3 regions of the Sphingomonas sp. AC411 genome follow, and region 3 is predicted to be linked to each of the others. Evidence: riboswitches for the same ligand, from Rfam matches in the RefSeq annotation. Region 3 holds a riboswitch; each other region holds the start of a gene.
What was found. Region 3 has a riboswitch for cobalamin ahead of AC0IX7_RS06115 (DUF1636 domain-containing protein). Riboswitches for the same ligand answer to the same signal wherever they lie in the genome.

Region 1 (3,252 bases), 2.1 Mb from region 3:
ATCGCATATTCGGTCGTCCGCGTCCGATAGCGTGGCGCGATCCCCTGCGTGTCGACGATGACGCCCGGATCGAAATCGTACGGATCGACCTCCGACACCTGCGACGCGGCCCCGAAATTATGCGAATAGGTCAGCTTGATCAGGTTAACGTCGAATCCAACGACGATGTCATTGGACAGGCCATCCGCGATCGGCGTGCGGACCGTCACGCTACCCTGATCGCCCCATTGCGTCTGGTCGTGGACGATGCCGGTCATGTCGGTGCGGTAGATGCTGCCGGGTGTCGCTGCGCCGCCACCGTTGCCATTCGGGCAGGCGCCATCGGTCGCGACCCAGCAATAGCTTTCGAGGTTGAGCCAGGAGCGTTTCGACGTCAGCCGATACGCCTGGTTGCTGACGGTCAGCGCCGTCGATGGTGTCCAGTCGACCTGGAGGCTGGTGCGGTTGTCGCGAAAGCGGACATAGCCGTCGCGCGTGTTGTAGTTGCGGCGTCGGTTGCCGTCGTCGAGCCGCCCGCCGATCAACGGCGTGCCGAAATAGCGCATCGGGTGCTGGCTGCCGTAATCGTCGCGAACCGTGACGGCGAGCGTATCGGTCGGTGCCCAGCGCAGCGTCGCGGACAGTGCGTAACTGCGCGATTGCCCTCGGTCGACATACCCGTCGGACCGGCGATAGCTGCCGTCGATGCGGTAGGACAGGTCTTCGCCTGCCGGTCCCCCGGCGCCTGCGGCGACATGGAAGGTGTCTTGCGAGCCATAGCCGATCTCGCCATCGATTTCGGTGCGCCGGGTATTCGGCTTGCGCATCAGCACGTTGACCGCACCGCCGAGCGCGCCTTGACCGTATAACACTGACGCAGGCCCGTTGAGGATGTCGATCCGCTCGACCATCCACGGATCGGTCGGGAAAGTAAGCGTCCCGGCCGCAGGAAACAGCCGCACGCCGTCGATCAGCTGGAGCACCGACCCCTGGCCGCTGAACCCCCGTGCCGCGAGCGCTGTGCCGCCATTGCCGAGATTGCCGACGCTGGTGATGCCCGGCGCGCGGCTTTCCGCATCGGCGATCGCCATGTCGCCCCGCGCGCGGATCGTGGCGCCGTCGATGACCGACAGCGTCGCCGGCGTCTCCAGCGGCGACAGGTTGAGCCGACTGGCCGTTCCGTTGGGCACCGTCAGATCCGCTTCATGGCGGCCCGTCACCAGAATGTCCTCGGATGTGGGTTCGGCGGTTTGCGCATTGGCCGCCGCCGGCAGCCCGATGACAAAACCGGCGGCGATGCAGGCGTAGTGGCGTTTCCGTCGTGCGCCGATCGTGATGTTCATGGTCTTCATACCCCGATGAAGGGCGAAGAAGACGGATGGACGCGAAACAGGCCGCGTTCGGACTGTCCGGCCGCGTGCATGCAAGCAGCCAGCCCGGAATCCCCGCCGGTGGACGTTATCGCGTCGGAGGCAGGTATCCTGGCTCGCGGGTCATGACGCCGGTCTGGCCTTCCCGGCGGGTCCTACCGCCAGTGACACTCGTCGACCGTCGCTCGCCGCTTACAGTTGCGGGGGCAGCGCCGGCCTGGGACCTGGTTCCTAAAAGGAGATCCGCACCGGCTTCCCGTCTTAGCTTCGGGACGATTGCGCGACCGAAGAACCTCGACGCGCCCCGTGTCCCAGCTTCCCGGAAGACGGTCAAGCGTCATATAAAGAATTCTTTATATGACCTTCTTTCGCCGATACTTAGCGTATGTCGCTCACGTCACGGGCCCGCCGAGCAGCTCGGCTACGGCGCCAATCGGGGTGGTGAGCGCCCGATAACAGAGCATCGCCGCGAAGCACGCCACCCCCATGCCGATGATCGTCAGGCATATGAACTGCAAAGCCGATGAGTGGCGTTTGCTGCGATCGGCCCGCTGGATTACGTGCCTGCTGAAGTCTTCGCGGATCTGGCTTCGCCGATCGACGTTTGCCGGACCACGCGCGGGCGGGGATTCGCTCAGAAGCGCGGCGACGCTGACCGGGTCCTGGGTCCGTACGCCGAAGCGACTGCCACCGCTCCAGACGACACGTCCGATGATCACGAGAGCCCCCGCCGGATATCGACATATGTGCCAATAGCCGGGGGCATCGCGCTGGAGACGAGAAGTCCCCGATCCGATACGTCATGGATACATCCGTTCGACCATTTGCCATTGACGTTCATCCGGCAGGATACGGACAGTTCTTTCAAGGCTGGCAATGTATACCCGATCTCACGACGTCATCATCGGCGATCGGTATCTCGAAGTTGCGGTGCTCCCAACCCGGGAAATATACGGAGCTGCGTGCGCGTTACCGGGCGAGTGCGATCAATTGAGCGATGCCGTTGGTACCGGTCTTGGCGACGATCGCGGCCCTGTGGTCCTCCACCGTCTTGGGACTGATGGCGAGTGCGGCGGCGATCGCCTGGTTATTGTGTCCCTTGACCAGCAGATCGAACACTTGGCGCTGGCGCGGTGTTAGCGTCGCGGTGCGTGCAAGCGCCGATCGCTGTGTCTTCGACCAGGCGACGCCTTCGCACACTGCGGCCAGCAGCCGATCCTCGTCGATCGGTTTTTCGAGATAGTCGAGGCCACCATAGCGCCGCACCGCATCGACCGCGTTGGCGGTCGTCGGCCATGCGGTCATGAAGACGATCGCGACGGTAGGGTCGACGGCGCGAACCCGATCGGCAAAGTCGAACCCGTCGATGTCGCCCATCATCACGTCGGTGACGATGCAATGCGCGGGTGCCTGCCCGTATACCGCAAGCAGCGGCACAGGATCGAGGAACGGCTCGGCGACATGGCCGTGGCGACCGAGCAACCGGGCGACGGCAGCACCGAGATCCCGATCGTCATCGACGACATAGACGAGTCCGCGGGTAGGATCGGTCATTCGGTTTCACCCAGCAACGGGAGGAGGATCGTCGCACGGGTTTCGCCGGTGTCATCGCTTGCTCTGGTAAGGCTGCCGCCATGCGCCTCGACGATCGCGCGGGCCACGAGGACGCCGATACCCATGCCAGGCTGTGGACTGCGATCGGGGCGAGATCGGTTCGTCACGACGATACGGGCTTTGCCGTCCTCGCTTGTCACGTCAAGCGACACCTGGCCGTCGCCGCGGGCCTGGATGGCATTGCGCACGAGGTTGACGATCGCCTGCGCCAGTTCCACTTCCTGGGCGAGTACGACGAGGTCCGGGTCGACCGTTTCGATTGCGAGCGTCACTCCCCGGGATTTCGCTT
Region 2 (3,252 bases), 2.4 Mb from region 3:
CGAGAGCATCACGCTCAGGTTGGGGGCGGATATCCGCGACGTGAGCGGCAAGACGCAGGAACTCTATACGTTCGTCAACGCAGCGCCCACGCGACGGCGCGAGGCTGGCGGGAGTACGACGACGACCGGCGTGTTCGCCGATGGGAGCCTGGTCGCGGGCGACTTCACGTTCAGTCTTGGAGGACGGGTCGACTGGTGGTCGATCGACGGCGGCTATCTGTCCGAGCGCCCGCTGGCGACCGGCGCGGCGCTGACCGACCTGCGCTATGCAGACCGCGACGGCAGCGAGACGACCGGGCGGGCGGGCGTGGCATACCAGCCGATCGAGACGATCACGCTGCGTGTCGCCGGGTATCGCGGGTGGCGCCTGCCGACGCTCAACGAACTGTACCGCCCGTTCCGGGTTGGCAACGACGCGACCGCGGCGAATGCGTTGTTGTCGCCGGAGCGGCTGACCGGGGTCGAAGGTGGCGTCACGCTGACGCCTGCGCCGGGCGTGAGCATCGCCGCGACCTATTTCTACAACCGGCTGAAGAACGCGATAGCCAACGTCACGACGACCAACCCGCCGCAGGTGCTGCCGGGGGTCGCCACCTACCGCGTCCGCCAGAATCTCGATGCGATCCGCGCGCATGGCTTCGAACTGGATGCGTCGTATCGGCCGGGTCCGCTGGGCGTGCAAGCATCGTGGTCGCACACGAACTCGAAGGTCGAGGGTTCGGGGATCACCGCCGCTTTGGACGGCTTGCGGCCGGCGCAGACCCCGCGCGACCAGGTGTCGGGAACGGTCGACTGGCGGCAGGACGCGGCGGCGCTGTCGCTGACCGTGCGGCATATCGGGCGGCAGTTCGACGACGACCAGAATACGCGGGTGCTTGGGGCCGCGACGATGCTCGATGCCTACGCGGCGCTGCCGATCATGCGCTCGTTGGTCGCGGAGGTGCGGGGGAGAACCTGTTCGACGAGCGCGTCGAGGCGGGGATCAGCGGCGCCAACATCGTCGAGCGCGCGACACCGCGGACGATCTGGGTCGGGCTGCGCTACGGCGGGCGGTGAGTCCGAACGATCCTCCCCCGCCAGGGAGAGGATCAGTAGGCCCGCGTTGACCCGTGCATGGCGCGCGACTAATGCCACCCTTGTGAAGGGTTCCCGGCGACGGGATCAAAGGGAAGTCGGTGCGCGGGCCGGGTCGTCAGGATCCAAATCCGCAAGACCGGCGCTGTACCCGCAACTGTGACCGGATAGCGGCCACCCCGATTATGCCACTGGGTTCCGGCCCGGGAAGGCGGGGTGGAGGCGGTGACCCGGAAGCCAGGAGACCTGCCTCTCACGGTCGATCCACTGCGCGGGCGGGTGTCCGGCGCGGACGAGTGCTCCGGTGCAGCCGGGTTTCCTCGAGCGAGGACGTCTGCCGTCCCCGAATGGTCGTGGGCGGTTCTGCCAGGACGTGCCCATGACGAAATTCTTCCTGCTCCTGAGCGCCGCGGTGATCGCAGTGCCGGCCTACGCGCAGGACATCCCCGATACCGACGCCCCCGAAGTCGTCGTCACCGCGAGCCGCGTCGCACAGCCAGCGAGCGAGATCGGGCAGGCGGTGACCGTGATCGACCGCGCCGAGATCGAACGCCGCCAGACCGTCGTTGTATCCGATCTGCTCGCAACCACGCCCGGCGTCACCGTCACGCGCAACGGCACGCTCGGCGCGCTGACCGGCGTGCGGATCCGCGGTGCCGAATCCGACCAGACCCTGGTCGTGATCGACGAGTACGCGTCAACGATCCCGCCTCGACTGGCGGCGGTTTCGATTTCGGTAACCTCCTATCGAGTTCGGTCGAGAGGATCGAAGTGTTGCGCGGGCCGAACTCGGTGCCATGGGGCAGCCAGGCGATCGGTGGCGTCGTCAACATCATCACCGCCGCACCGACCGAAGGCATGCAGGCGCGCGCCAACGCCGAATATGGCTATGCCGACAGCATGTTCGCGAGCGCGGGCGTGTCGGGCAAGTCCGGACCGGTGTCGGGCTCGCTGACCGGCGGCTATCTGAAGACCGACGGCATTTCGTCCGCGGCCAGCGGTACCGAGCGCGACGGCTATCGCCAATATGGCGCCACCGGACGGCTGGGTGTCGAGTTCGCGCCCGGGATCGGTCTCGATCTGCGCGGCTATTTCGCGGACAGCAAGGTCGAGATCGACGATGGTTTCAATCCGGAAACCTTCGTGGTCGCGGACAGCCTTGCCTATGGGACCACGCAGGAACTCTACGGCTATGCCGGCCTGCACGCGAACTTCGCCGACGGCCGGTTCAACAACCGCGTCGCGTTCACGATCGCCGACATCAACCGCGACAATTTCTCGCAGCCCGGCGGCGACGTGTCGTTCATCGGCCGCGGTCGCAGCGAACGCTATGAATATCAGGGCGATTTCCGTCCGCTCGACGAGGTCCGCGTCGTCGCGGGCGTCGAGCGCGAGAACAGCCGCTTCAACGACGGCTTCACCTTCGCGGATACCGGCATCACCAGCGTCTATGGCCAGCTGATCGTCAAGCCGCTCGACATCCTCACGATCACCGGCGGCGTGCGCAACGACGACCATGAGGATTTCGGCAGCCACACGACGTTCGGCGCAAATGCGGCGCTGGCGTTGCGCACCGGTACCACCATCCGCGCCAGCTATGGCGAAGGCTTCAAGGCGCCGACCTTGTACCAGCTCTTTTCCGCCTACGGGAACCGCGACCTCGATCCCGAGACCGCACGGAACTTCGATATCGGCATCGAGCAGGCGTTTCTCGGCGACCGGGTCCGCGCGGGAGTGACGTATTTCAACCGCCGCACGCGCAACCAGATCGACTTCCGCAATTGCAGCCCGACGGAGCAGGCGACGGCCGGTTCGATCTGCGTCGATCGCCCGTTCGGCGTGTACGACAATGTCGCGCGTGCCGAAGCGGACGGCGTCGAGTTTACGCTCGCGCTGCGTCCGGTCGATGCGCTGACGCTGACCGCCAACTACAGCTATATCCACACCGAGAACCGCGCGATCGGCGCCAATTTCGGCAACGACCTCGCGCGTCGCCCGAAGCAGACCGCCAGCGTCAACGCCGACTACCGGTTCGTGTTCGGGCTGTCGGTCGGTGGCACCGTGACGATGGTCGGCGACAGCTTCGACGACGCCGGCAACACCGTGCGGCTCGACGGCTATGCGCTGGCGGGCATCCGCGCCGAAATGCCGATCAACGACCGGATCGCGCTGTACGGC
Region 3 (3,252 bases):
AGGCGGGTCAGAAAGCCGAACGCGATGATCAGCCCTTTCACGTAGCCAGCCCGACGATCTGCACGGTCCGCGTCGGGCCCGGCCAGATGCGCAGCGAGGCCAGCGCGGCATAGGGCAGGTCGAACGCCCAGATCTGCCGTCGATCGAACCCGCACAATTCCGCGAGCGCCGCCCGGATCGCGCCGCCATGCGTCACCACCAATGTCGAAACCGGCGGCATCGCGGTCAACGCCTTCGCGACCCGGTCCTGCAACGCGGACCAGCGTTCGCCATCCGGCGGTGGTGACGCATCGGGATCGTCGTAGAATGCGGCCAACTCGGCGGGGTATATCTCGGCTGGGCTCAAACCGTCCCAGGTGCCGAAGTCGAGTTCCCGCCAGCGTGGATCGACCTCGACCGAAACGCCGCGCGGCTCACCGATCGCCGCCGCACAGACACGCGCGCGAACCAGATCGGACGCTGCGATCCGTTCCGCCGCGATGCCCTCCGCGCGTGCGACGCAGGCGGCGATCCCCGCCTCGGTCGCCGGGTCGTCGGTCCGTCCGAGCATTCGCCCCGCCACTTCGGGCGCCCCGTGCCGCATCAGGTGCAGCATGTACGCGCTCACGCCGCCGAAACGCCCGCCTCGGCGAACGTCGCCATCTCGGCATGCACGGCCAGCGCGGCTCGAACCAGCAATGTCGCGGTCGCAGCGCCGCTGCCCTCGCCCAGCCGCATCCCGAGCGACAGCAATGGTTCGATGCCCATTCGCTCAAGCAGAAGACGATGCCCCGGCTCGGCCGACACGTGCCCGGCAAGGCAATGCGCGAGAATGTCGGGGCACGCCGCCGCCAACGGCGCCATGGCCGCACAGCAGATAAACCCATCGAGCATCACCGGCAGGCCCGCCAGTCGCGCGGCAACCACCGCACCTGCAATCGCTGCCAGTTCGCGTCCGCCGAGCCGCCGCAAGATCTCGAACGGTGTGGTCAGCGCGTCCCGGTGCAGCGCGACCCCAGCTTCGACGACGGCGATCTTCCGTGCGATGCCCTCGCCATCGACGCCGGTACCCGGCCCTACCCAGTCGCTCGCCGACCCGCCGAAGCTCGCCAGACACAGCGCCGCGGCGGTCGTCGAATTGCCGATCCCCATCTCGCCGAGCACCACCAAGTCCGGCGCATCCGCGACCGCTGCCGCGCCAGCGTTGATCGCGCCGAGGCACTCCTCCTCCGACATCGCCGGGGCTTCGGTGAAGTCTGCGGTCGGCCGGTCGAGATCGAGCGATACGATCTTCAGCTCAAGGCCCGCCGCCCGCGACAGAGCGTTGATAGCCGCGCCGCCATGCTCGAAATTGGCGACCATCTGCGCGGTCACCGACCCGGGGAACGCGCTGACACCCCGCGCCACGATGCCGTGGTTGCCCGCGAACACAACCGCGCTACTGCGATCGAGCCGCGGCAGCGGGTTGCCTTGCCATCCGGCCATGAAGACCGCGATATCCTCCAGCCGTCCGAGCGAGCCCGGCGGCTTGGTCAGTTCCCCCTGCCGGGCGATCGCCGCGGATCGCGCCGTCGCGTCCGCCTGCGGCAAGCCGCGCAAGGCCGCCAGAAACGCGGCGGGCGTCGCGAATGCGGTCATTCGACGACAAACCCGGCGGGCGGCGTGCGGGTGATGAAATGGCCTTTCACGCCTTGCGGCCATTGCTTGAACGGCACCTGCCCGAACGCGCTCTCGCCGTAGAGCCGCGCGTAATCGAGGATCGCGCGCGCGGAATCCTCGGTCGGTTCGAACCGGCCGAGCACATAGCCGACCTTGGCGGGTGCGCGCAGGTGGATCGTGCAGAAATCCTGGCACGCGAACAGGCACGGCATCTCCTGCACCGCGACGTCGGCATAGGCCGGATCGCTTGCCTGCACCGTCTTCAGCGCCTGCGCGAGCCGCGCGCCGCCGCGCTGGCCCTGCTCGTCATCTCGCGCGTCGACGGAATGGCGGCATGTGTTGCACGCGACCACCGCGACGCCGTCTTCGACCGGCTTCAGCATGTCCGTTCCCGGACGGTAGTAACATGATGTGAACTTGGCATAGTTACCCCTTCGGACAGTCGATCCCGCATCGCGCGAGGGGCAAAAGGCGCACGCCTCCAGCCTCCGCGCGACGCGAAGCGATGTCGTCGCTCGGGGTGTTACCCGTCCGTTCGGCGCACCCTGGCCGGACGAAAGACGACCGCGACGGGCAGGTCTCCTGGCTCGCGGGTCAACGCCGTCCGCGCCGCCTTCTCGGGAGTATCCCAATCGGCATGAGGCACGATGGCTCGCCGCGTACAGTTGCAGGGGCAGCCGGGTGTTTCCGTTCCCATTTTCATTTCCCTACGCGTTGCCGCATCGGGAAAACCTGTCGCAGATCGAGCGATACGCGGGCGGTGCGTCGCGTGCAATACACGCCATCTCACCAAACCCTCCGTCATGCCGGGCTCGTTCCGGCATCCACCGTTTCCCAGGCTCGACAGGTTGGATTGCGCGGGACGGTGGCCCCCGGAACAGGTTCGGGGTGACGGAATGGGTGCCGTGCCGAAGCGTCAGAACTCCACGCCGGCCTGCGCCTTAATCCCGGACCGGAACGGATGCTTCACCTGCGTCATCTCGGTTACCAGATCCGCCCGCTCGATCAGTGCATCCGGCGCGTTCCGCCCCGTCACCACGACATGCGTCATCTCGGGCTTGGCCGACAGCACCGCCAGCACCTCGTCGACCGGCAGATACTCATACCGCAACACGATGTTCAGCTCGTCCGCCACGACCATCGCATAAGTCGGATCCGCGATCATCCGCTTGACCTCGTCCCACGCCTCGCGCGCCACCGCGATATCGCGCGCACGATCCTGCGTATCCCAGGTGAACCCCTCGCCCATCGGCTTGAATTCGCACAGGTCCGGGAACGCATCGAAGATCGCCTTCTCGCCGGTCGCCATCGCACCCTTGACGAACTGCACCACGCCGACTTTCCGCCCGTGCCCGATCATCCGCACCGCCATGCCGAACGCGGCGGTCGACTTGCCCTTGCCCTTGCCGGTGTGGACGATGATCAGCCCCTTCTCGATCGTCTTGCTCGCGACGATCTTATCGTGGACCTCCTTGCGCTTCGCGCTCTTCGCATTCTGCTCGTCGTCGGTCCGCATGATCATGTCCTCTCGCGCTCGCGCCCAGTACTGCCGATGGCGGATCGCGCCGCGCGGCGCTAGAGGAGCGGGCATGCTCCGCATCACCGATCTCAAGC

Region 1: another riboswitch for cobalamin. It lies ahead of AC0IX7_RS17010 (TonB-dependent receptor); the one in region 3 lies ahead of AC0IX7_RS06115 (DUF1636 domain-containing protein).
Region 2: another riboswitch for cobalamin. It lies ahead of AC0IX7_RS18350 (TonB-dependent receptor); the one in region 3 lies ahead of AC0IX7_RS06115 (DUF1636 domain-containing protein).

The regions. Positions count from the first base shown of each region.
Region 1 is NZ_CEEDAQ010000001.1:3,311,907-3,315,158, forward strand. It holds gene AC0IX7_RS17010 (TonB-dependent receptor) at 1-1,322, opposite strand, end outside; cobalamin riboswitch at 1,434-1,660, opposite strand; gene AC0IX7_RS17015 (hypothetical protein) at 1,742-2,068, opposite strand; gene AC0IX7_RS17020 (response regulator transcription factor) at 2,319-2,903, opposite strand; gene AC0IX7_RS17025 (sensor histidine kinase) at 2,900-3,252, opposite strand, start outside.
Region 2 is NZ_CEEDAQ010000001.1:3,572,093-3,575,344, forward strand. It holds partial or broken gene AC0IX7_RS18345 (TonB-dependent receptor) at 1-853, shown strand, start outside; cobalamin riboswitch at 1,127-1,342, shown strand; partial or broken gene AC0IX7_RS18350 (TonB-dependent receptor) at 1,454-1,839, shown strand; gene AC0IX7_RS18355 (TonB-dependent receptor plug domain-containing protein) at 1,849-3,252, shown strand, end outside.
Region 3 is NZ_CEEDAQ010000001.1:1,182,212-1,185,463, forward strand. It holds gene AC0IX7_RS06105 (histidine phosphatase family protein) at 38-607, opposite strand; gene cobT (nicotinate-nucleotide--dimethylbenzimidazole phosphoribosyltransferase) at 604-1,617, opposite strand; gene AC0IX7_RS06115 (DUF1636 domain-containing protein) at 1,614-2,021, opposite strand; cobalamin riboswitch at 2,194-2,389, opposite strand; gene cobO (cob(I)yrinic acid a,c-diamide adenosyltransferase) at 2,555-3,160, opposite strand; partial or broken gene AC0IX7_RS06125 (NAD(P)/FAD-dependent oxidoreductase) at 3,228-3,252, shown strand, end outside.